3 regions of the Alkalihalobacillus sp. MEB130 genome follow, and region 1 is predicted to be linked to each of the others. Evidence: predicted binding sites of a transcription regulator. Region 1 holds the regulator's gene; each other region holds the start of a gene.
The links. The regulator Rex, encoded in region 1, represses fermentation and respiration genes when NADH is low (regulators of the CRP and FNR family bind a similar motif). The targets are predictions, from matches to a motif close to TTGTGAAATATTTCACAA.

Region 1 (8,279 bases):
CTTGCCCCTTCTTTTATTATGTATAACAGCTCTAATGTAAAGACAAGCACATAATCGTTCTTTCATTTACATAACGTAGTAAAAGACTGTCTGTTTTTTCGTTCACAAACCTTCATTATCATTTCCTTGTGATACTTTTCTATTCACAATATATTCGATTTCGGTACAAGGCTTTCCTTCAGCTTTTTTGTAAAGCTTATGTTAATATATAAAGATGCATTTTGAGACTTTTTGACAAAGGGGAATAACACATTGAATAAACGCTATTGGTGGATTCTAATTACATACACATTAATGCAGTTCTCTGCTGTTCCAGGTGTTCTTCTCCTCAGGGAATTAGGCGTATCATTGGACCGTATCCCTGGTGTTTGGAGCATGTTCAGTTTTTCCGTAGGGTTACTTATTATTATTTTGCTACTCATTCCTGAAATGAAGACAAGACATGAAATTGAAGGACGTTCATCAAGGGGAGAGGCAGTCCGTTGGTCAATCATTGGAGTGTTTATGGTGTTTGCCGCTCAGTATGCAGCAGCACTAATTGAAATGTTTCTACTCGGTATCGAACCTGGCTCAGAAAACACAGAAACGATTGTCGAATTTGCTAAAGCATTTCCTGCTTTTATCATCGTTATATCTGTGATTGGTCCGATCCTAGAAGAGATTGTCTTTCGTTTAGTTATTTTTGGTGCTCTTTATAAAAGATTCAATTTTTGGATTGCCGGTATTTTAAGTTCCATCATATTCGCTGCCGTCCATATGGATTTTACTCATTTACTTGTATACACGGCAATGGGTCTTGTCTTTGCATATTTATATGTAAAAACAAAGCGAATTCTCGTACCCATTATCGCCCATGTTGCCATAAACCTTTTTGTTTCTATTGTAAATGTTTTGTTAGCTGACCAGCTTGAAGATTGGATGGAGCAACTTGAACAACTTGAACAAACATCATTCATCATTGGAGGATTACTATGAGAGCATCACCTATTACAATGGCGCTCCTCTATTTTTCGATCGGTGTCTTACTAATCTTTTTTGCCATTCAAAATGTAAACACCTCTGGTTGGAACTTTTGGAGCTATTTAATTGTTTCGTTTGCAGCGATTGATTTTATGATTGCCTATCGCTTTTACCGTTTACGGAAGGTAATTAAACAGCTTCAAAACCAAAATAAAAAGAAAAAAGATTAACACTTATATCGCATTTGCGCCTTCTATGAGAGTGTCTCTTATAGAAGGCTTTTTATTTTATTTCAATATAGAAAAGAGGGCTAATCATTAGCCCTCTTTCCAAAACATCATCCATTCTCTATTACATGCTCTTCTTTTCGTGCTGCTTTTTCTAAAATAAAGGCAACTGGAATGACGATAGCTGTAGCGACTGCAACAACGATGAATCCCTCATTAATGGCTTGTAAGCTTGCTTCTTCTAAAGAGCCCAATGAAGCCGTTAATTGCCCTCTTCTCACCTCATAATAAATGGAGACAAAAACAATTCCTAACGCTGAACTCATTTGCCTAATAACATTGTTCATCGCTGATCCTCTAGAAATCAAGTGACTTGGTATAGCATTCATCCCCGTCGTTGTTGATGGCATACTACTTAGCCCCATGCCGATCCCACGAACAGCCATCCAAAAAAAGATCAATACTAACGAAGTGTCAATGCTGAGAAACCCAAGAGGGATCGTCCCAATGGTCACAACGATTAGCCCTGTTGAAATGACACCTGTTGGACCTTTTCGATCAAGAATTCGCCCACCTATGCTCATGAAGATCCCTGTTAAAAGCGCTGAGGGCAAGAACACCAAACCAGTCATAATAGGTCCGAAACCGTACACTTGTTGAATTAACAATGGAATTAAAAACAAACCCGCAAATAACGCAACTGACGTCATACTTGCAATAATCATACTGCACGTATAAGCATGTACACGAAATAACGACAAATCTAATAACGGTTGCTCCACTTTCCGTTCAATTTGGACAAATACATATAAAAGAACCATTCCAACTCCAACTAATGTAAGATTAATGGGATTGGTTAAATGAGCCACTTCTGACATCCTTCCTAATGCATACAAGATAGATCCAACACCAAAGGTAATCGTCAGAAATCCATAAAGATCAAATGTAATCTTTTTATTCGCTTGGGTACTTGGCAAGTAGCGGATAGCAAACCATAAGCCAACTAGTCCTACTGGTACATTTACAAGAAATAAGTATGTCCAGTTTAATGTTTCTAGTAAAAAACCACCAAATGTCGGACCAATAGTTGGCGCCATCATCGCTGATATTCCCCAGACCCCTGTTGCTAAGCCCCGTTCATTTCGAGGAAATGCTTCAAAAATAAGGGCCATAGATAGGGGCATCATAATTCCGCCTCCAATCCCTTGAAGCCCTCGAAAGAAAATTAACGAGCTTAAATCCCAAGAAAATGCTCCAAGGAATGAGCCCGCGACAAAAATAGCTAATCCCATAATAAATAATCGTTTCTTTCCAAAACGATCGCCCAAATACCCTGTAACTGGAACCGTCATTCCCATCGTTACCATAAAAATCGTGATAACCCATCCTGTTGCAACTGCATCCTTTTGAAACACTTCCATAAGCTGTGGCACTGCTGGATTTAACATACTATTATTTAAGATCATCGTAAATGACCCTAATAAAACCGCCACAACTACCATCCATTTTCCGGGCACATTCATCTACTTTCACACCATTTCGTCTGTCGAAATATCAATAGGGGTATCATACCATATGTTAAAGGGAGATACACTTCCTATGCTCACCCTATCTAAGTAGCACATCCCAACAAAAAAGAGGCAAACTCCATCATAGAGTCTACCTCTTTATTTTTATTTACACTGCTTCACTTAAATTTTGTTCAGTTGCACCGAAACCTTTTTTATTGTTTTTGTTTTTGAATACAACGCTTTTCAAGTAAGGCAATACCCATCTGTCTCCACCGTAACGTCCGGCATTTGCTCCCGCTGCTATGATAAACATTGAAATCATAATCATCCATGGGTTAGTAGAGATCGTTCCAGCGAATAGGAATGACATATTCATTACTACTCCGAAGAAAGCTGCCGCTGAAGTAAATACTCCTAAAATAAGTCCTAGCCCTACTAATAACTCTCCCCACGCTACCATGACGCTGAACGCATCTGCGTTCGGAATCGCTACATTTTCTAAAAATGCTACATAATTTGGATACAAAACTGCTTCCCCACTCATAACCGGATTCGCTGCAGATCCTTGTAAGTAACCTCCTGCATGAAAACCACCAGTTACCTTTCCCCATCCTAACGTTAACCAAGTCCAACCTAGATATAACCGTAAGAATAACCATATTCCTGCTGCATATTTGTTTTCTCTTAAAAATTGTCCAATCATGTTAATTCCCCCTAATAATTAGTTTGTTCAATATTTCACATTTAAACATAAAGTTAGATTGCTTCTTTTAAATTGGCTCCCTTAAACTCTTTTTCACTATTCTTTCCTTTAAATACAACGCTTTTCAAGTAAGGCAATACCCATCTGTCTCCACCGTAACGTCCAGCATTTGCTCCTGCTGCTATGATAAACATTGAAATCATAATCATCCATGGGTTAGTAGAGATCGTTCCAGCAAATAGGAATGACATATTCATAACAACTCCGAAGAAGGCTGCTGCTGAAGTAAATACTCCTAAAATAAGTCCTAACCCTACTAGCACTTCTCCCCACGCTACTACAAAGCTAAAAGTATCTGCGTACGGAATCGCTATATTCTCTAAAAATGATACGTAGTTCGGATACATTAGCGCCTCACCACTCATGACCGGATTGGCAACGGAACCTTGTAAATATCCACCTGCGTTAAAATCACCAGTTACTTTGCCCCATCCTGCAGTTAACCATGACCACCCTAGATACACTCGTAATACTACCCAAATTCCTGCCATGTACTTGTTCTCTCTAAAGAATTGTCCAATCATTGTAAATCCTCCTTTAAGGTAAGTTATTTTTTTAACTCACATAACAATGTGAAGTTTCATATTCGGTATTTAATGCCTTGCTCATCTATTCACATTTTTATGTGAAGTTTTTCACAACCTCTACACTCATAGTATAGAACACTGTACACCTTTTTGCTACCTTATTACATTCTTTGTCAAAGTTTGTTCATCTTTTCACATATTTCACGTAAAAAAAGAGTGAATGCTGTGACGCACATCACTCTTTTAACTCTTTTTCTCTTTCTTTTTCTAACCTTTGTACTTTGCGATAAGTCAAATAAGAAACCCAAATGCTAAATTCATAGAGCAATAATAACGGGAGGGTCACCATTAAATGAGACATAATTTCCGGCGGCGTAATAAAACCCGCTATTACTAACAAAATAAAATAAGCAAATTTACGTACTTGAGCTAAGAAACTCGGGGTGAGCATTCCTAATCTAGTGAAAAACATGACCACAACTGGCAGTTGAAACAATAAACCAAAAGGGATCGTAATTTGAAATAGAAAAGAAAAGTACTCATTTATGCCATACTGCTCTGTTATTCCTAAACGTTCTGATAAGTTCCCCATAAATTGAATAATAAAAGGAAATAGAATGAAATAGGAAAAAGAAATACCTACTAGAAACAAGATAAAAGCAAATGGAATATAAGCTAATGTGGCTTTTTGCTCCTTTTCATGCAGGCCCGGACTTACAAACGCCCATAACTGATAGAGAATAACGGGAAATGTAAGAATAAGTGCACTAGCAAAAGCAAATGTCATGAACACCCGAATGGGATCTGTCATCTTAAATGCATTCATCGGCAAATCTTGAGCTGTCGGTGTACTTTGTAAGTATGTGATTAGTGGTGTAGCTAAAAAGAAGCCGGCAATGAGTGCCACAATGAAGAAGATTAACGTGATAATAATTCTTCGTCTTAGTTCTACAATGTGGTCCATTACCGACATGTCTCTTTGTTCCATTTATAAACCCTTCCTACTTAGGCTTTATCGTTTTCTTTTTTCTTGTTATCATCTTCATCTGCTAAGCCTTTTGTCGCGTTTTTAAATTCACGTAATGTATTCCCAGCAGCTTTTCCTAACTCTGGTAACTTCTTTGGACCAAAAATTAGTAAAGCAACAATCGCAATAAGCGCAATGCTGCCTGCTCCTAATCCACCCATAGGTAGCACCTCCTTGTCCTATTTCTAATTATAGAGTGTGATTATATAGTTCGCAATGACTTCCATTACAGTTACCAATCATTTCAAACTTATCCTGGATAATGTTTCAGAAAATAAACAAGCGCCTGTAACTCAACTGATAAATCAATATGATGCACACGAACATGTTCAGGAACATCAAGTCGAGCCGGCGTAAAATTTAAAATTCCTTTAATACCGTTAGCTACCAACTGATCTGCTATCTTTTGTGCAGCCACTTGTGGAACGGTTAGAATGGCAACTGTTACGTCTGGGTCAATGATTTTTTCAAAATCATCTAAATGATAAACGGTCACCCCGCCTACCTCTTCCCCAATTTTTTCTTCAGCAACATCAAAAGCTTTTACAATTCTTGTGTTATTATTTTTCGAAAAATTGTAATGTAAAAAAGCAGTTCCTAAATTACCGACTCCAACTAGAGCAACTTTCGTCTGCTCATCCTGATCAAGTGTTTTCCGGAAAAAAGACAGCAAGTAATTTACATTATACCCATACCCTTTTTTCCCAAGTGCTCCAAAATAAGAAAAATCACGTCTGATCGTAGCAGAATCTACTTTCACTGCTTCACTCAATTCTGTTGACGATACACGTTGCTTTCCCGAAGCAGACAAATTCTCCAAAAATCGATAATAAAGCGGCAACCTTTTTGCTGTTGCCTGCGGAATCTTCGTTTGATCTACTTTCATCCATTGCCTCCCTCCTACCATCGTCAAGTTGGCAATTCAAGACTATGGTTATTGTACACCATTTCACAGAGTTTGTAATCGTTTTACCCCTCTGTTCATGAAGTTGTTGAAAGATCTATTCTACGATACACTTAAGAGGTACTACAAAAAAGCGGTTTTCTTTTTTTGTAGTACCTCTTAAGCAATGAGCGGAGCCGCCGTTGTGGGTTTAGCTTTTTGAGTGATCTTCTCAAAAAGCGTACGGCGTGTGGAGCCATTGCCACTTTGTTCGCACTTTTTAAGTAAAAAGCGGTTTTCCTTTTTAGGATACCTCTTAAGCAATGAGCAGAACGCCGTTATGGGTTTAGCTTTTTAAGCGATCTTCTTAAAAAGCGTACGGCGCGCGGAGCCATTGCCAGTTTGTTCGCTCTTTTCAAGTAAAAAGCGGTTTTCCTTTTTAGGATACCTCTTAAGCAATGAGCAGAACGCCGTTATGGGTTTAGCTTTTTGAGCGATCTTCTCAAAAGGCGTACGGCGCGTGGAGCCATTGCCAGTTTGTTAGCACTTTTTATATGTAAAAAAGCGGTTTTCTTTTTTATGGTATCTCTTAAAAGAAATGATCTTATGAGTTAGGAATGAAATCTATGATTATTTTACAATGTATAAATATATCGAAATCCTTTGGTATCGATCCAATCTTAACAAATATCAAGTTAGATATTCAAACCGGAGAACGCGTGGCTCTTGTTGGTCGTAATGGAGCTGGCAAATCAACGTTGCTTAAAATTATCGCTGGTCAACTTTCATATGATAGTGGACAAGTGATGATGCCAAAAGGCACAGAGCTTGGCTATCTCGCTCAAAACACAGGGCTGGAATCGGAACTGTCGATATGGGAAGAGATGCTAACGGTATTTGCTCCTCTTCAAAAAATGGAAAAACAAATTCGCGATTTAGAATTACAAATGTCCGATCAACGTTTGCTTGAAGACGAAAATCGTTATTCCAAACTTTTAAAAGAATATGATCAGCTTCAAATTACCTTTAAAGATCAAGGCGGCTATCAATATGAAGCTGATATTCGTGGTGTATTAGCTGGAATGAATTTTGGTGATTTTGATTATGGAACAAAGATTTCAACCTTAAGCGGAGGGCAAAAAACAAGATTAGCATTAGCAAAATTATTGTTAACAAAGCCTGATCTTCTTATTCTCGATGAGCCAACCAACCACTTAGATATCGCGACCCTTACGTGGCTTGAGCAATACTTGGTTGGTTATAAGGGTGCTATCTTAATTGTTTCGCACGACCGTTACTTCTTAGATAAAATCGTCACGACAGTTGTTGAAATCTCTCGAACAAAATCAACGAAATTTACAGGTAACTATAGTGCTTATCTTGATGAAAAAGCAAAGCGATACGAATTAGAGTTAAAGCAATATGAGAAGCAGCAAGACGAAGTAGCAAAACTAGAAGACTTTATCCAACGAAATATTGCAAGAGCATCGACAACGAAGAGGGCGCAAAGTAGAAGAAAACAATTAGACCGAATGACCTTACTCGATCGTCCTGCTGGATCTGAGAAATCCGCTTCTTTCGCTTTTACAATTGAGCGTCAAAGTGGAAAAGAGGTGATCCGTGCTTCTGACCTTCATGTCGCTTATGGAGAAGATGTGATTTTTCAGGACTTGAATCTCGAAATTGACCGTGAGGAAAGCGTGGCCCTTATTGGTCCAAATGGAGCTGGTAAGTCCACACTATTAAAAGCTCTGATGAAAGATATCCCTCTTCAAAATGGAGTGATCCGATTTGGAAGCAATGTGACCATTGGTTACTATGACCAAGAACAAGCCAACTTAAAATCGAATAAACTAGTTTTACACGAGCTTTGGGATGAACATGCTCTTTTACCTGAAAAAGAAATTCGAACCGTGCTTGGAAATTTTCTATTTAGCGGTGATGATGTCTTAAAACCAGTGTCTACGTTAAGCGGTGGAGAAAAAGCAAGACTTGCTCTTGCTAAACTAATGATGAAAAAAGCCAACCTTCTCATCCTCGATGAGCCTACGAATCACTTAGATTTAGATGCAAAAGAAATCCTTGAGAATGCTCTAATTGATTATCCAGGTACATTGTTATTCGTCTCTCATGACCGCTATTTTCTCAACCGCATTGCAACGAGAATGGCCGAACTTGAGGACGGAAGAATCACCAACTATCTTGGTGATTACGATTATTACGTTGAGAAGAAAGACGAAATGGAACAACGTGAATTGCTAAATCAACAAGAGAACGCAGCTGTTCGGAGTAACACCGCATCTGGTGGTTCTATAGCTACGGCGCAACCAGACAAACGTTCCTACGAACAAGATAAAGAAAACAAAAAAGCAGAGCGTCAA
Region 2 (8,279 bases), on a different contig from region 1:
AGCTTATGGCATAATTGCGGAGGTGTTTATTTCCGTTGAAAAAGAAATGTATATGGAGGCAGCTTCCCAAACTGGAGGATGGGATGATTTCCGTGAATTTCTTGTCTCTAGAAAAGAAGTTGAGAGTGATGTTATTACTTCTTTTTATTTAAGCCCAAAAGACGGTAATCAAATTTCTGTCTACCAACCTGGACAATATATCACAATAAAAGCCATTATTAATGGAGAGACATATACTCATTTAAGACAATACAGTTTATCAGATACATCAGGAAAACCTTACTATCGCATCAGTGTAAAGCGAGAGGATCAGAAAGGTAATACACCAGCTGGCCTTGTTTCTACCTTCTTACACAATCAAGTTTCTGAAGGCGATATTATTGAAGTCTCTGCACCTGCTGGCGACTTTGTTCTTGATACAAAAAGTGATCGTCCCCTTGTTTTAATCAGCGGAGGTGTTGGCCAAACTCCTTTATTAAGTATGCTTAAAACATCAGCTAGCAAACAACCCAAAAGAAAGATTGCCTATATTCATGCTGCCATTAACAGCCACTATCATGCATTCAACGATGAAGTGACAAATCTAGCGAATCAATCAGAGCACATTCGTTACTTCGTCTCGTACGAATCGCCGACTGAGAATGACAAACAAACGAAGATATACCATAAAGAAGGTTTTATTGATCTTCCATGGCTTCAGTCAATATTACAAAACAACGAAGCTGATTTTTACTTCTGTGGACCCCTGCCTTTTATGAAAGCTATGAACAAAGCATTGCAAGAATGGAACGTACCTGCAGAACGGATTCATTTTGAATATTTTGGACCAAAAGGGAGTTTGGAAGAGTAGGTATTTCAGATAAAAGGTGCTGTCCCATTGGGATAGCGCCTTTTATTTGAGTTAACTGCAACTATACACAGGGGGTGAGAAAGACATGTTTATAAGGTTTCAGCTTTTAATTTATGTACGTTTATAACAAAGAATCCCTCCTCATCCAAAGCAATAACATTCTTCTTTCGTAACTGACTAATTGTTCGATTAATTGTCTCTCTTGATGTACCAATCATGTTAGCTAATTCTCTGTTTGTAAAATGAGAAGTGAATTTATAATTACCACCAAGCATAACACCATTGGACTTACATAACCGCAGAAGCAACATAACAATTTGTTCATAGGTATCACGAAGGATTTTCTCTTCCAGTCGATTTTGAAGATCTACGATTTTTTCCCCTAACATCTTAAACATTTTGACACACAGCTCTGGATACGTAAGAAGGATTTTTTCAAAACTACCAACAGGAATCACGATCAACTCGGCCGTCTCAATAATTTCGGCATGTGCCGGGAAATCTCCTCCGCGGAAAAAACCAGCATGTGGAAACATATCACCTGCCTGCAAAATGGACACAATTTGTTCTTTCCCAGCTACATCAGTTTTGTGAATTTTCACTTTTCCAGAATAGATGAAAAACACCCGATCAAGTAGATCCCCTTGCATAAAGACAAAGGATCTTGCCGCATATGGTCGCAACTGGGCAATGCCAACAATCTGTTCAAGCTCTTCTTCAGATAACCCCTTAAAGAGCGATACTCCTTGTAAATGCCTTTTTATTGCTGCTGCTTTCATCTATAAAACTCCTTAGCACTCATTTTACCCCTATTTTACTAATACTCTGCTTCAAGAACTGTGATTAACGTCATAACATCCATAACCTTAAAAATAGTAAGAACAACAAATATCATTACATTGGTGATTTGTATCACAACCTAACTGTTCAGTCATTGTTATCCTTTACGTAGAAACAAAAATTAAATAAATGGAGGAATATAAAATGACACAAACGTTTACAGAAACATCAGTTGTAGGAGACATCGTCACGAAATTCCCAAAATCTAGTGACTTGTTTAAATCATATCGGATCGATTTTTGCTGCGGAGGAAACCGTCCACTTATCGAAGCAATTCAAGAGAGAAATTTATCAGCAGCAGAAGTGTTAGCAAATTTAAATGCACTCTATGAAGAAACAACGGCATTACATGAATCACGAATTGAATGGGAACACGCTTCCTATAGTGAACTAATTGATCATATTATTCATAAACACCATCGTTATATTAATGAAGAATTACCGCAATTAAGTCCATATGTCACAAAAGTATTGCGAGTTCACGGGGAAAATCAACCTCACCTAGCGCAAATACATCGCTTATTTCACGAATTACGTATCGAGTTAGAACAGCACTTAATTAAAGAGGAAACGGTCGACTTCCCACTTATCTTACAAGTTGAGAAAAATCGTACCGAAAAAAACGTTCAACAATTACAAAACGTTGTTGATGAACTTGAAAATGAACACAATCATGCAGGAAACATTCTAAAAGAACTTCGCGAAGTAACAAATGACTTTACTCCACCACCAGGAGCTTGTGGTACGTATCGCCTCGTTTATCAACGGCTTGAGGATTTAGAATCTGACTTATTCCAGCACATTCATTTAGAGAATAATGTGTTGTTTCCAAGAGCAGTTTCAGGAAAATAAATGGCTTTAGGCCCTCTTAGTGGCGAAGTTCTCCTGCTTGACTATTGATTCAATAGCACGTAAGTTTAATATGAAAATAATAACAACAAGTAGGAGGATTTAAGATGAGTAAAAACAGTCATTTCAAAGGTTATTTTCTATCACATCGTTTAATAACAAATGAATTAATCAACAAGATAGATAAGGAACATTATGATTTCAAACCGACCGAAACATCCATGTCAGCGAAAGAGTTAGTCGTTCATATGCTAACATCTTTTTACCAATTTGCTTCTGCAGCAGCAAAGCAAGCTCCTAAGCCTCTACATGACGAAAAGGCAGAAATTGATTTAGCTAATCTAGCTACATTGTATACAGATGAAACCGTAAAAATTTTCGAATCACTAACTGACGAGCAATTTGATGAGATTATTGACTTAACAGCCATTCTAGGTGTGAAACTTCCAGCAGAGCAAATTATTAATTTAGCAATTGACCATGAGATTAATCATAAAGGAAACTTATTTGTCTATGTGCGTGAAATGGGACACACTGACTTGCCAATGTTTGTGAAAAAGTAGGATTTACTGCTGAATACCCATCTTGATTACTAAGCTTCAGCTTACCTACTCAAAAAAGAGCGTTATGTCAGTGTAAATTCCCACCAAACATAACGCTCAAACAAAGACTGTTAAGCCGTCTCTACCTTATCCTTTCCACCTTCACTTCGTTCCACAAATACAGCACATGCTGCATCACCTGTAATATTCACTGCAGTACGAAGCATATCGAGAATGCGGTCAACAGCTAATACAAGTGCAATCCCCTCAACTGGCAATCCAACCGATTGTAAAACCATCGCAAGCATGATCATCCCAACTCCAGGTACTCCTGCTGTTCCGATACTTGCAAGGGTAGCTGTTAATACAACCGTTACTAATGCACCTACAGATAATGGTTCCGCAAACACTTGTGCAATAAACACCGTTGCAACAGCTTGCATGATCGCCGTACCATCCATATTAATGGTTGCTCCAAGCGGTTGTACGAAGCCGGAAATCGGTTTGGAGACCCCTAATTTATCCTGTGCGGTTTTCATCGATAGCGGTAGTGTTGCGTTACTGCTTGATGTACTAAACGCTACTGTCATAGCTGGTGCGAAATTTTTAAAGAAATGAAGAGGATTCATTTTCCCTAAAGCATAAACAACACCAGAATACACGACCGCCACGTGGAGAATCAATGCGAGTATAACACAAAGCATATACATCGCCATTGAAGATAAAGCATCTAAACCAAGTTTACCAATCGCTGATGCAATCAAACCAAAGGCTCCGTATGGCGCAAGCTTCATCGCAATAGTAACTAGGAACATCATAATCTCATTCCCTTGTTCGATTAGCTTATGAATTCCTTTTGTCTTTTCACCAAGATGCGCTAGAGCAAAACCAATAAAAATGGCAAAGAAAATAATTTGCAACATCTGACCAGTAGCAAGTGCATCAATTGGATTTCTAGGTATGATGTTCAGCAAAGTCTCAACGACTGGAGGAGGTTCTGTTGCTTCGAAATTAGCCTGATCTGTACCCATTAGTCCCTCTTGTCCAGGTTGAATCGCTAAGGCCACTCCAAAAGCAATACATAGAGCCACCACAGTAGAGATCAAATAGAAGCCAATAGTCTTAATACCAATCCTCCCTAATTTCTTCGTATCTCCCATTCCAGCTGTTCCAAGCACAATAGAAAAGAAGACAAGTGGTACAACCAACATCGTTATTAACCTTAAAAAGATTTGCCCTAACGGTGTAAGAACGTACGTGTCTAAAGGCACAAAAGCTTCAGGTGCAAGAAGGTTAAACCCTAGCCCCACAGCAACCCCTGCTATTAGCGCAATAATAATTTTCTTTGTTAATCCCATATTGCTACTCCTCTCTTGATGTAGTTTGTCATTCAATTGACACTACATTCTTTATTTTTCGATAAATACTATAATTCCATTTTATTTATGATACGTCAAATGTTATTTCCCGAACTTCCTTGGAAATCGATTTTCTTATAGATATTTTTCTAAGCTATAGACGAATATAGTATATGAAGCTGTAAGAATTTAAATCTATATAAAAAACACGAAACAGAATTATCCGATAAACATATAACAATCTCACCCTTTTCAAAAAAGGATGAAAGAACAAATTAGCTTTTTCTATTGTATTCTTTCATGCTTTTATTAAACGTAATTCCCCTTACATGTTCAATCCATTAAATTAAGAGGAAATAGGCTCGACATGAATGCCGAACCTTCATAATCCTTATTTATTAAACGTAATTTGCTGTTTTTCTTCATTGAATTGTACAAATGTCTCACTCGGTTTTGTTTCAGAAATGATTTTTCCATTGCGGATCGAGTAACGTACCGAAGCTTGGCGTCGAATCGCATCATACTCATCTTCTGCACTCAGAACAATAAAGTTAGCGACTTTCCCCTCTTCTATTCCATACTCGTCTTCAATGTGTAATGTTTTTGCACTGTTAGTTGTAATTAGATCTATTGAATTTACAATTTGATCATACCCTAACAGCTGACAAACATGAATACCCATATGAAGTACTTGTAACATGTTTCCTGTTCCAAGTGGATACCATGGGTCAAAAATATCGTCATGTCCAAAACAAACATTGATACCAGCCTCTTGTAATTCCTTCACCCGCGTTATTCCACGACGTTTTGGATACGAATCAAAACGACCTTGCAGATGAATATTTACAAGTGGATTAGCAACAAAGTTTATGTTTGATAGTTTAAGCAATCGGAATAGTTTAGATGTATATGCATCATTATAGGAATGCATCGCTGTCGTATGACTTGCCGTCACGCGCTCCCCCATTCCGAAACGATATGCCTCAGCTGCCACTACCTCTACAAAACGAGATTGCTCATCGTCAATTTCATCACAGTGAATGTCCACAAGTCGATCGTATTTCTCAGCTAAAGCAAAGGCTTTTTTCATCGACTCGACTCCATATTCACGTGTGAATTCAAAATGGGGAATCCCTCCGACTACATCGGCTCCCATCCGAAGGGACTCCTCAAGTAGCTCTTCCCCGTTGGGATAAGACAATATCCCTTCTTGAGGAAAGGCTACAAGTTGCAAATCAACATGAGCAGCCATTTCTTCTTTCACTTCTAATAGGGCTTCTAATGCTACCAACGATGGATCTGTCACGTCTACATGGGTACGTACATGTTGAATGCCTTGAGCAATCTGCCATGTTAATGCTTTTTGCGCACGCGTTTTTACATCTTCTTTTGTTAACAACGGTTTCCGCTCCGACCAACGTTGAATGCCTTCAAAAAGCGTTCCACTTTTATTCCACTCCGGTTCACCTGCTGTAAGTGTCGTATCAAGATGAATATGTGGTTCCACAAATGGAGGAAGAACTAGATTCCCCTCTACATCAAGAGTCTCTCCTTCATACCCTTCAATATTTTCAGCAATCTTTTCAATTTGGTTCTCACGAATGAGAATGTGCCAAAGACCTTCTCGGCCTCGTAGTTTTGCGTTTTTTACTAACAATTAGCTCACCTTTTTCTCTATGACTACCTCTTCTTGTTTGTTTCTTTGGTTCTTAATCCATGTTAAGACAACATACGCAATTGCCGAAGCTAAAAGAGCATTTAACGGTGCAATTCCAGGAATAAATGTTGCTGCGAACACACCAATTCCCCAAGCCGCTAAAGCCAACCAATTTACAACTTTAATTGCACTTTCTTTTAATTCTTTCCCACGTCGAACAATAAAATAATCAGCTAGGATAATGGCACCAATTGGCGGCAATGTTGATCCTAAGAATGTTAACCAATCAACAAAGTTATTATACAACCACATAGCTAATACGGTACCAACAATCCCGTTAAAAATGACTACCTTATTTTTAGTTATTTTTGTGATATGTGAAAAACCTAAACTTGATGCATATAAAGCATTGTCGTTTGTTGTCCAAATGTTAAGACCTAGGATAATAATAGCAGGAATGATTAGCCCTTGTAAAAACATCACTTCCGAAATATCTGACTCGCCAGTTGCAATTGCCCCAACCGCTCCGAAAAGAAACATTAATGAATTCCCGATGAAAAATGCAATGACGGTTGTAAGGAAACCCGTTTTTTTAGTTTTTGCAAAACGAGCAAAGTCTGGAGTTAAAGTGCCAGCACTTATAAAAGAACCAATACAAATCGTTAACGCAACAGCAAGTGCCATACTTTCAGCTGGTTGATATTCAAGTAAGCCCCCAAGCCCTCCAACACTATGTGCTGCTTCAAATGTAGAATAACTACCTAAAATGGCAATCGATGGTACGGCAATCATACTTAAAATCGTTAAAGCTTTCATTCCAAAATAAGCTGTAGCTGTCATCAATACCCCTGCGATGGCAATGAGAATTGTTGAATCGATCCCTGTTATTTTTTGAACAGGCAATGCAAACATTGCAACCCCGACACCAAACCAACCTACTTGTGTTGCAGCTAACATAAAGGAAGCAACATAGGATCCTTTTTCACCAAACGCATAACGTGCTAAAAGATGTGTTGATAACCCTGTTTTTGCTCCAATATAACCAAGTGCCCCCGTATAAAGACCAAGAATTAAATTTCCTGCCAACACAATTAAGATGAATTGTGCAAATGTTAACCCTGCTCCAAGACTCCCCCCAGACCACATACTCGCTGAGAAAAAGGTTAATCCTAGCATGACAGCGAACATTTTCCAAAAACCTTGCCTCGCTGATTGTGGTACTGGTTGTAATGCATAATCACGATCGACTGATTTTGTTTGTTTCATGATGATTCCTCCAATGTTTTAGTTTCTGGCACCATGGAGGTTTACGATCAATAGTTTAATGTACACAAAAAAGGTTTCTCATCACCTTTTCTGCTGACAAGAAACCTAGATACGCATAAATATAGATAAGGCCCCCCGTAAAAAGACGAAGTACTCCCCTATCTGTAACGACCTACCTTGTCAGCCTCACAGGACTGAATTAAAGGTACCAGTATTAAGTTAAAATCATTATCTATGAATCTATTTATTTTGTCAATATATTATATTTAACTATTAGTTTAAACGTTCGTTAGTCGATTAGAACCTAAAGCATATTAAGAAGCATAATAATTAATAATGTTCTTCAACTCTTGTAAATAAAGGTTAGCCATTCTTGTTAACTGTGTCTTTTTATGAACAATCCACCCTACTGAAATCGTCTCATCTTCTTCTAGTGGAACTGATACAATGTTCGAACCATTTAAATCTGAGTTTAAAATACCTGTTGAAATCGTATACCCATTTAAGCCGATTAATAAGTTAAAGAGCGTGGCCCGATCGCTTACTTGAATGCTTTTTTTATGAGGGATTGTACTGAAAATTTCTTCTGAGTAATAAAATGAATTGAATTCTCCCTGTTCAAATGACAACCTAGGATACGCTTCTAAATCTTCTAGAGAGACTGTTTTTTTAGAAGCAAGTGGATTCTCAGAACTAACAAAAATATGAGGGGCTGCCTCAAAAAGCGGATGAAACTCTAACCCCTCTTCCTTCAGCATTTGTTTCATGACCTTCTCGTTAAATGAACTTACATACAAAATTCCAATTTCACTTCGCAAATTCTTAACATCCTCAATAATTTCATAAGTCCTTGTCTCTCTTAATGTGAACTGATATTCTTCGGCACCATGCTTTTTAATCATTTCGACAAATGCATT
Region 3 (8,279 bases), on a different contig from region 1:
ACTCCATTTATAGTAATTATACGAAAACCAAAAGGGGTGCTTTTATGTTAGCAACAAAGTGTACACAGAAACCGTCTACCGCTAGAAAAAAAGTAAGAATCCTGTTGCCTAAAGAGCATGGCACTTGGATGATGTTCTTTTTACCTTATTTTTTAGGAACAATGATCATAGGTCTGACAACTTTTCATATTCCTTTTTTGATCGGATGGTTCTTTCTCTTTCTTGCCTCAACGCCACTTTTCTCTATTATCCGCAATCAAAAAGTAATAGGAAAAATGTTGCCTTGGCTTGTCTCATATTCAATTATTGCTCTTGTCATTTTGATTCCAATTATATGGCACTATCCTATCTTATTAGTACTTGGGATTATCCTTGTTCCTCTGCTTGCTATAAATCTATATTTTATTAAAAAGAAAAATGAAAGAAGTTTATTGAATAATATTAGTGGGATCATTACGTTTGGATTAGGGGGAGTAGCTGCGGTTATTCTCGGAGGAGGTTCAATTTTGGATGAAGCAATCTTTTTATTGCTTTATGTCACTTTTTATTTTACAGGAAGTGCCTTCTACGTTAAGTCCCTTATTCGTGAAAGAAAGAATCATCGTTTCAGAATAATATCACATACGTATCATGTTCTATTGTTACTCGTACCTGTCCTAATAGGGCAGCCGTTGCTTGCCGTTGCTTATTTTCCAGGATCCGTAAAAGATTGGATTACTACAAGAAAGAAACAAATGAAACCCATGCAAATTGGCATCATTGAAATTGTAAATGGCATCGTATTTTTTGTACTCAGTTTAGCCTTCTTTTTATGATCAAAAAAACAACCAGTGCACGTAGCATTTTCGTGACTGGTTGTTTGCTTATACTCGTTTGCGTTTGGGTACATAAATGCAGTATGGTTCTGCTTGTAAATAATCACCCGTTATAGCAAAGGCTCTTGCCCGTGACCCTCCACATATATGGCGATATTCACACACACTACACTTTCCCTTAAAAAGGTCAGGCTCACGTAACTGGGTAAACACCGGGTGTTCTCTATATATCTTTGCAAGAGGTTCTTCTCTTACATTGCCACAATGAATAGGAAGAAAGCCACTTGGAAATACGTCGCCGAGGTGAGAAATAAATAAAAAACCATTCCCGTCATTTACCCCTTTTGGCGCTCGTCCTAATATGTCGTGTTTTTTTCTTCCTTCCGCTTTTTTTGTTTTCTTTGATTGGCGCTGTAAGAGTACCCTTCTAAAATGTGGAGCTTCTGTCGTCTTAATATCAAACGAGGAAGTTTCTTTTACTTCTGCAAGCCAATGTAATACTTCTTCATGACGTTCTGGAGATATCGGCTCCATATTCGACGCTCGTCCAGTTGGAACCAAAAAGAATACACTCCAAAGTACAGTCTCTAATTGCTCCATTAATTTTGCCATATCTTTTAATTCATTTACGTTGTAGTGAGAAACAACTGTATTAATTTGAATTGGCATGCCTAATTCATGTAAATGCCGAATGGCTTTCATGGTTAAATCAAACGAACCCTTTGTTCCTCTAAAATGATCATGAATTTCTTTTGTTGGACCATCTAAACTAAATGCCCATCTTGATAACCCTGCTGCTTTCACTTTTTCAATCGCTTTTTTCGTCACTCTCGGAGTGGCACTAGGAGTCATAGAGACACGCACTCCCTTTTGAACAGCATACTCAATTAACTCGTAAAGGTCCTCTCTCATTAATGGATCTCCTCCTGTAAAAACAAGCAAAGGGTTATCCATCTCATATATTTGATTAATTAATTCCTTTCCTTCTTCCGTTGTTAGTTCCCTTGGATCACGAAGATGTTGAGCTTCTGCTCGACAATGCAAACATTTTAACGCACAGGCCCTCGTTATTTCCCAAATAACGATAAATGGATTTTCTTTATAATTACTTTCCATTCAACAGCTCTCCTCTAATTTTAACTAGTTTTAGAGTATCAAAACATATCAATTCCATAGGTGATAGATATCACAAAAAAAGAACGTTCATAAGTTTGTCATTATTTCAATAACACAAAAAACCAATTAATCCCTATGAGACTAATTGGTTAACACACGATTATAATCGAGATTAATAGGAAACTCATTTTCTCGTACCGGTTTGCTAAAGTAATACCCTTGCCCTTTATGACAATTTTGTTTCTTTAAATAAGCTAATTGTTTTTCGTTTTCAATCCCTTCAGCAATAACTGTAAAATTCAAATTAATACCCATTTGAATGATCGTATTGACGATCAATTCACCATCAAGGTCTAATTCATGAATGAATGATTTATCAATTTTAATTGTATCCACTGGTAAATGTTTTAGATAACTTAAGGATGAGTACCCAGTTCCAAAATCATCAATAGAAATCTTTACACCTAATTTCTTTAAAGCAGCTAATTTTTTTTGTGATGCTTCTATATTTAAGAGAATACCCTCAGTTATTTCCAGTTCCAAGCATGAAGGGTCAAGCTCCGTATCTGTTAAAATTTCTTTAATATCATCTACAAAATGGTTATTTCTAAATTGAACTGGAGAGACATTAACTGAAATTTTCCTGAAAAAACGGCCAGCATCTTGCCACTTTTTCAACTGTTGACAGGCAGACTGAAGGATCCACTTTCCAACAGGAACGATAGAACCTACTTCTTCTAGTACAGGAATAAATTCAGCAGGAGAAACAAAACCAAATGATGAGTTATCCCATCTTAGTAAGGCTTCAGCCCCTTCTATCTCACCGTTTGTTAAGTTTACTAGCGGTTGATAAACAAGATAGAACTCGTTACATTCAAGAGCTTGGGCTGCTTCTTGTTGCATTCTGTAGTATCTCTCCATTTCGAGACTATGTTTGGGTGTACTAAAACGATATGTATTCCCACCTTGTTGCTTTGCTTTGTACATTGCATGGTCTGCTTCCTTTACTAATGATTCAATAAACTTTTGATAATTATCAGTTTCAGCTGAAATACAATCCAAACTGACCCCAATACTAGTTGAAAGCAATATTTTGTTCTTGAGAATATAAAATGGCAAAGAAAGTTGATTCATTATTTTCTTAATGAAAGTGATGACTTCTTGTTTGTTTTTAACCTCATCTAAGATGATAACGAACTCATCTCCTCCTTGCCGAGTGATAAAGTCGTTTTTTCGAAGACAATCTTTTAATCGCTGCCCCGCTTCTTTTATTAACAAATCTCCAATATTATGTCCATATTGATCATTAATAGACTTAAAGCGATCTAAATCTAGAAATAAAATCGCGATTTGCTCATTTCTTTTTTGATCAATTTGAACATCACTTAGCCATTTATTTAATTTGTTTCTATTCGGCAACATCGTTAAGGGATCGAAGTAAGCCATGGATTTCATATTTTCTTCCATTTGCTTTCGATCTGTGATTTCATGACGGATTGATACATATTGATATGGAACTCCATCTTCACTTAAAAAAGGAACAATCGTTGTATCGACCCAATAATACGTTCCGTCCTTTGCTCTATTTTTAAATTCTCCCCTCCAGACACTTCCTTTTGTAATCGTTTTCCATAAAGTCTGGATGAACTCTTTACTATGGTAACCCGCGTTAATAATCCGGTGATCTTTCCCTATCAACTCTTCTCTACTATATTTAGAGATGTTACAAAATTTATCATTAACAAATTGAATGATCCCTCTGTGATCCGTAATGGCTACAATGCATGATTCATTTAACGCTGATTCAATGTTTCTCAGCTTTTTTAAAGCCTGATCTAGTTCAGTCTCTACACCCATCCTGTCCCCTCATTTCTGCTCAAGACTGCTTCTGTTATTTTACTTGATGAGGCTGTTTCTCGCTGTGACAAAAGTCACACTTTTTAGTGAAAGCTACATGTAGAAGTTTAATGTAGACTATTTGTCCAACCTTATCGCCCTTCTTCTTACTATCCTCATGAAAAAAGAAAAAAACTTGAACATAGTTTCATCCAACCAGGTAACTATAAGAAAATAGAATGCACATGGAGGAAGAATACATGAAAAACAAACATATAACGATAGCAGGTACAGATATAGATGAAGTGAAGAAACTCAACAGTCAATCAGGTCTAACTTATAACGAAGCGAAATTGTTGTTGGCTAAAAAACGAGGATTTACGACATATGATCAGAAAAAGTAATGAGCGTGGATTGCCAAGTGCTGATTAAATCAATAGAAGGACAACTATGGGCATAAGTTTATAATAAAGAATCCTCTTTAAAATAGTTGCACGGTTGATGTCACTTATTTTAAAAAGAGGATTCTTTACTGTATAAAAATAGCTTATTCTAACAAAATAATCATACAAAGATAATAGGAGGTTCATCAATATGGATGTAGCAGATACATTACTACTTGTAACATTTGGAGCATTCTTAGTTATTTGTATTTCATTAGCGATTTGGGTCAGTAAAAGAAAGAAGGGAAATAATTAGTTAAATATAATTCACAATCTTCCCCCAATACTCTATGGCATTTTGTTAACAAACAACATTATGCCCTCCGCTTTATAGCAACGTTTTTAATAACAAAAATCCTAAGTACCCATCTTACAAAAAGAATACAAGTAATTGGGCAGCAATCGCAACAAAAATAAGCGCAAAAGGGTAGGCGGCAGCATATGCGATGGACGCATCGTCTGTTTCGATTAATTGATTAACTGCACCCAGTCCGGGTGTACTAGTAAGCCCTCCACTCAAAGCTCCCAATGAATGAACCATACTTAATTTGAAAAATTTTCTCGCAAGCCAAAATCCTACAGCAATGGGGACAATTGTAATGAATGCACCCCCAATTATGAGACTTATTCCTTCTTTTTGTATTACCTCGACTAATCCTTGCCCAGCAGTCGTTCCTGCTCCAGCTAAAAACAAAACAAGTCCTATGTCGCGAATGACCTGATTGGACGGTTGAAAAAATCGAGCACGTATTGGACCTAATCGTCCAAAATGGCCAATAATTAAAGCCACAAACAAAGGACCACCTGCAACACCTAACGTAATTGTACCTAATTTTGGTAAATAAATAGGAACCATACCGACTATAATCCCCATTAACAATATCAAACTCAAAGAAAATATATGAACATTTGTGACCGTTAGCGTCTTTTTTGTAAATAACTTTTCGACAACATCCAACCGATCTTCGCTACTAACTAACGTAAGGATATCACCTCTCTCAAAACGCCATTTAGAATTTTGATTAAATTCAAAGCCTCCACGTTCAATACGCGTTACCGTTACACCGTACATGCGCCGCAGCTCCAGCTCCCTTACATTCTTCCCGATCATCTCTTCTGAATCAACCACTACTTTCCTGAGCTTTACATGATCTGCGTTCTGAAAGTTCGTATTAACCTCTCTTCCTATGTCTTGACAAAATGTATGCAAATCCTCTTTAATTCCAACAGCTACAAGATAATCTCCTTTTAAAATGACTGTATCGTTTAATGCAATAATATTACGATCTCCACGAATAACCCGACTGATAACGACCGATTTGTATTTATGAAAACGCAATTCCTTTAATGTACGCTTATTGACATTTGGATTAAGAACTTCAACAGTCATCACTTCAGGAGACCCTTCTGTTTTAGCCGGATCAATTGCAAGTTGTGCATCTTTCAACAGGTCTATTTTTAATAATCTTGGTAAAAGTTGAACAAACAGAACAACCGACACTACTCCAAACGGATAAGCAATCCCATATCCAACAGATGCTAATGGATCATTTGTCGCTTGAAGAGCAGCGGCTAAACCTGGTGTACTTGTTAAGGCACCTGTCATCAATCCAATACTTAATGCTGGAGATAAATCAAACAAATGCGAAACGACAATCGTGGTAATGGATGCAATAAGTACAATTAGAAGGCCAATCACACCAAAAATTAGTCCGCTTGAACGCATCATTCGAAAAAAACGTGGACCTGCTTGTAAACCGACAGCTACAATAAACAAACTAAGCCCAAGGTTTTGAACAGTCATAGAAACTTGATAGCCAAAATGACCAAATAACATGGCTACCAACAGGACCCCAGACGTCCCTAAACTTAAGCCTTTAATTTGGGCCTGCCCAAGCATGGAACCTAAAAACAATATAACAAATAATAACAGCAACGGTTCTTCCAATAAGGAAATAAGTAACTCCATGTTTCTTCCTCCACTTTCAAATGCAATTAATAAATGTTTTCAACTTATTATATATCTTCTTTCCCATTGAACCACCTCTTTATGCTCATCGTTTCACAATATATACTATTTTTTATTCATTATGTCAGTAAAAAAGCTTCTCTATTAGTAAGGACAAACCTTAAGAGAAGCTTTTTATACTTAATTATTTTTTTCTCGTTTACTAAAAGACAATGTATTCTGCTTCCGTTTTAACTTTATAGTTAATTCCATAAACCACTGTTCATCTCTTGTTGAAAGGGCCAAATCAATAAAGTTTAACAACTCTCCTTCAGAGTAATTGGTTAGTACTGTTTGTCTCTCAATATCTTTCTTATCAATCCGTATCGTTCTACCTATAAAATTCTTATTGTCGCTAAAGAGAACTTTCACTCTAGCTAATGGGTTAAATGATTCAATGCTTTCTATATATCCATGTACCCACTCATCGTTTCTCGTCTTCCCTTTAATCCAGTCACCAGGTTTATACCCTGTATTGTAGTTAGCTTCCATGCTATGTTCACCAACCTTTGTCATACCGACTTTAGCACTGACTGTATCCTTTGACTAAGTTGAGATCTTCATTGTTCATTTAAAATACAACGATCTGGCACAATCATTATATTCACTTTTTACCGTATCTTCTTGGGCTTTTTGGAATTTTGCAGTCCTTTTTTCGTTAGCCGTGCCCTCTATAAACATTTGTTCATGTATCTGTCATTATCCATTAACTCTACTTGATTCGTGATCTTGCGGTCGTACAGGCCTTTTTAACCTTTGAACTACCAAAATTAAAATACAAACAAATAAAAAAGCTGAAAAATAGAATTCAGTAAAAGGCCTCCAACTGTATAAAATAGTGCCAATCATAGGACCTGCCGCCATTCCGAGATATCTAGAAAAATTATAAGCACCAATCGCTGTTCCTCTTATCTGACTAAACGTTTGGACAAGGATGGTTGTTTGTATTGGCGAAGATACCCCCATACATAAGCCAAATAAGGCTGTCGTTAGCATAACAAATGGCAATGATAACGGTGCTAGTAAAACGTAAAGCAGGATGGAAAAAATATTACAGATAGAAGAAATAAGTAAGAGTTTACGCTGAGAAATCCATTCTTGAATTCTTCCTCCAAGAATGTTTCCCAAGACTACCGTCAATGTCAATGGAATAAATAACCAACCAACTTGACTTGTTGAGAGAACATAATTTTGTTGGAGCAAATGTGGCAAGAAAACAATGAAATTATAATACGTATAATATTGTATAAACCCATACAAAAGGACAACAGATCCTGTATGACTCATGAAAATGAGGCCAAAATCACCGAACCGGAATCGTTTGCTTGTAGCATTAGGCCTTCTAGTTTCAGGCAATAAATAGAAATTCGACAAAAATAAAATAATACCCATTATCGTCAAAAACCAGAAGACACCATTAAAAGTTGTATATCCTCCAATGAGTCCACCTGCAAGCGGACCCAAAACAGGTCCAAGCGACACACACATTTGAAAAGTCCCCATCGATCTTCCCAACATTTTCCCTTGAAATAAGTCACCAATAACCGTTGTTGCTACAACTGAACCAGCGGCAATACCCGCGGCTTGAACGACTCTAAAAAAGATTAAGACCCAAATTGTAGGAGAGAGTGCTGCACCTATTGAACCTACTATGTAAATGAATATAGCTGGAAGGAGTACCTTTTTTCGTCCATACCGATCAACCAAAGGTCCATAGACAATTTGCATGAAAGCCAGTACAAGAGTAAAAATTGAGATCGTTATGTTCACAACTAACTCGGACGAGCCAAAATGCTGTTGAACTTCAGGGATTAGCGGTACATAAATTGTCTGAGTAAACGGTCCAAAAAAAGCAGCAAGAGATACGAATAAGACAATCCATTTATTTTTCAATAGTTTCCCTTTCCTTTCTTATCAAAGTAATTACCATGTTCTTTTATAGGAAATTCCCGCATTTCTTCTCTTTTCTTAGTATGTTATAGTACTTTTACATACGTAAATAGATTGTTCTCCCTACATATGCAACAGTGAAAAAACAACTTAACTCTATGAATCAATTCT

Region 2: ric (iron-sulfur cluster repair di-iron protein) is a predicted target of Rex. The motif match lies at 1,751-1,768, and genes of this name have one in related genera.
Region 3: N0O92_RS13835 (TIGR04053 family radical SAM/SPASM domain-containing protein) is a predicted target of Rex. The motif match lies at 1,990-2,007, and genes of this name have one in related genera.

The regions. Positions count from the first base shown of each region.
Region 1 is NZ_JAOANA010000024.1:11,898-20,176, reverse strand. It holds gene N0O92_RS19560 (CPBP family intramembrane glutamic endopeptidase) at 253-975, shown strand; gene N0O92_RS19555 (YdiK family protein) at 972-1,190, shown strand; gene N0O92_RS19550 (MDR family MFS transporter) at 1,298-2,710, opposite strand; gene N0O92_RS19545 (DoxX family membrane protein) at 2,865-3,401, opposite strand; gene N0O92_RS19540 (DoxX family protein) at 3,455-3,985, opposite strand; gene tatC (twin-arginine translocase subunit TatC) at 4,224-4,976, opposite strand; gene N0O92_RS19530 (twin-arginine translocase TatA/TatE family subunit) at 4,994-5,176, opposite strand; gene N0O92_RS19525 (redox-sensing transcriptional repressor Rex) at 5,266-5,901, opposite strand; gene N0O92_RS19520 (ABC-F family ATP-binding cassette domain-containing protein) at 6,525-8,279, shown strand, end outside.
Region 2 is NZ_JAOANA010000013.1:103,891-112,169, forward strand. It holds gene hmpA (NO-inducible flavohemoprotein) at 1-850, shown strand, start outside; gene N0O92_RS14330 (Crp/Fnr family transcriptional regulator) at 940-1,629, opposite strand; gene ric (iron-sulfur cluster repair di-iron protein) at 1,835-2,542, shown strand; gene N0O92_RS14340 (DinB family protein) at 2,647-3,102, shown strand; gene N0O92_RS14345 (dicarboxylate/amino acid:cation symporter) at 3,213-4,439, opposite strand; gene N0O92_RS14350 (cytosine deaminase) at 4,831-6,096, opposite strand; gene codB (cytosine permease) at 6,097-7,362, opposite strand; gene N0O92_RS14360 (LysR family transcriptional regulator) at 7,677-8,279, opposite strand, start outside.
Region 3 is NZ_JAOANA010000013.1:18,508-26,786, forward strand. It holds gene N0O92_RS13830 (YwiC-like family protein) at 45-815, shown strand; gene N0O92_RS13835 (TIGR04053 family radical SAM/SPASM domain-containing protein) at 864-1,931, opposite strand; gene N0O92_RS13840 (putative bifunctional diguanylate cyclase/phosphodiesterase) at 2,073-3,788, opposite strand; gene N0O92_RS13845 (hypothetical protein) at 4,028-4,171, shown strand; gene N0O92_RS13850 (aspartate:alanine exchanger family transporter) at 4,581-6,179, opposite strand; gene N0O92_RS13855 (IDEAL domain-containing protein) at 6,360-6,710, opposite strand; gene N0O92_RS13860 (MFS transporter) at 6,918-8,111, opposite strand.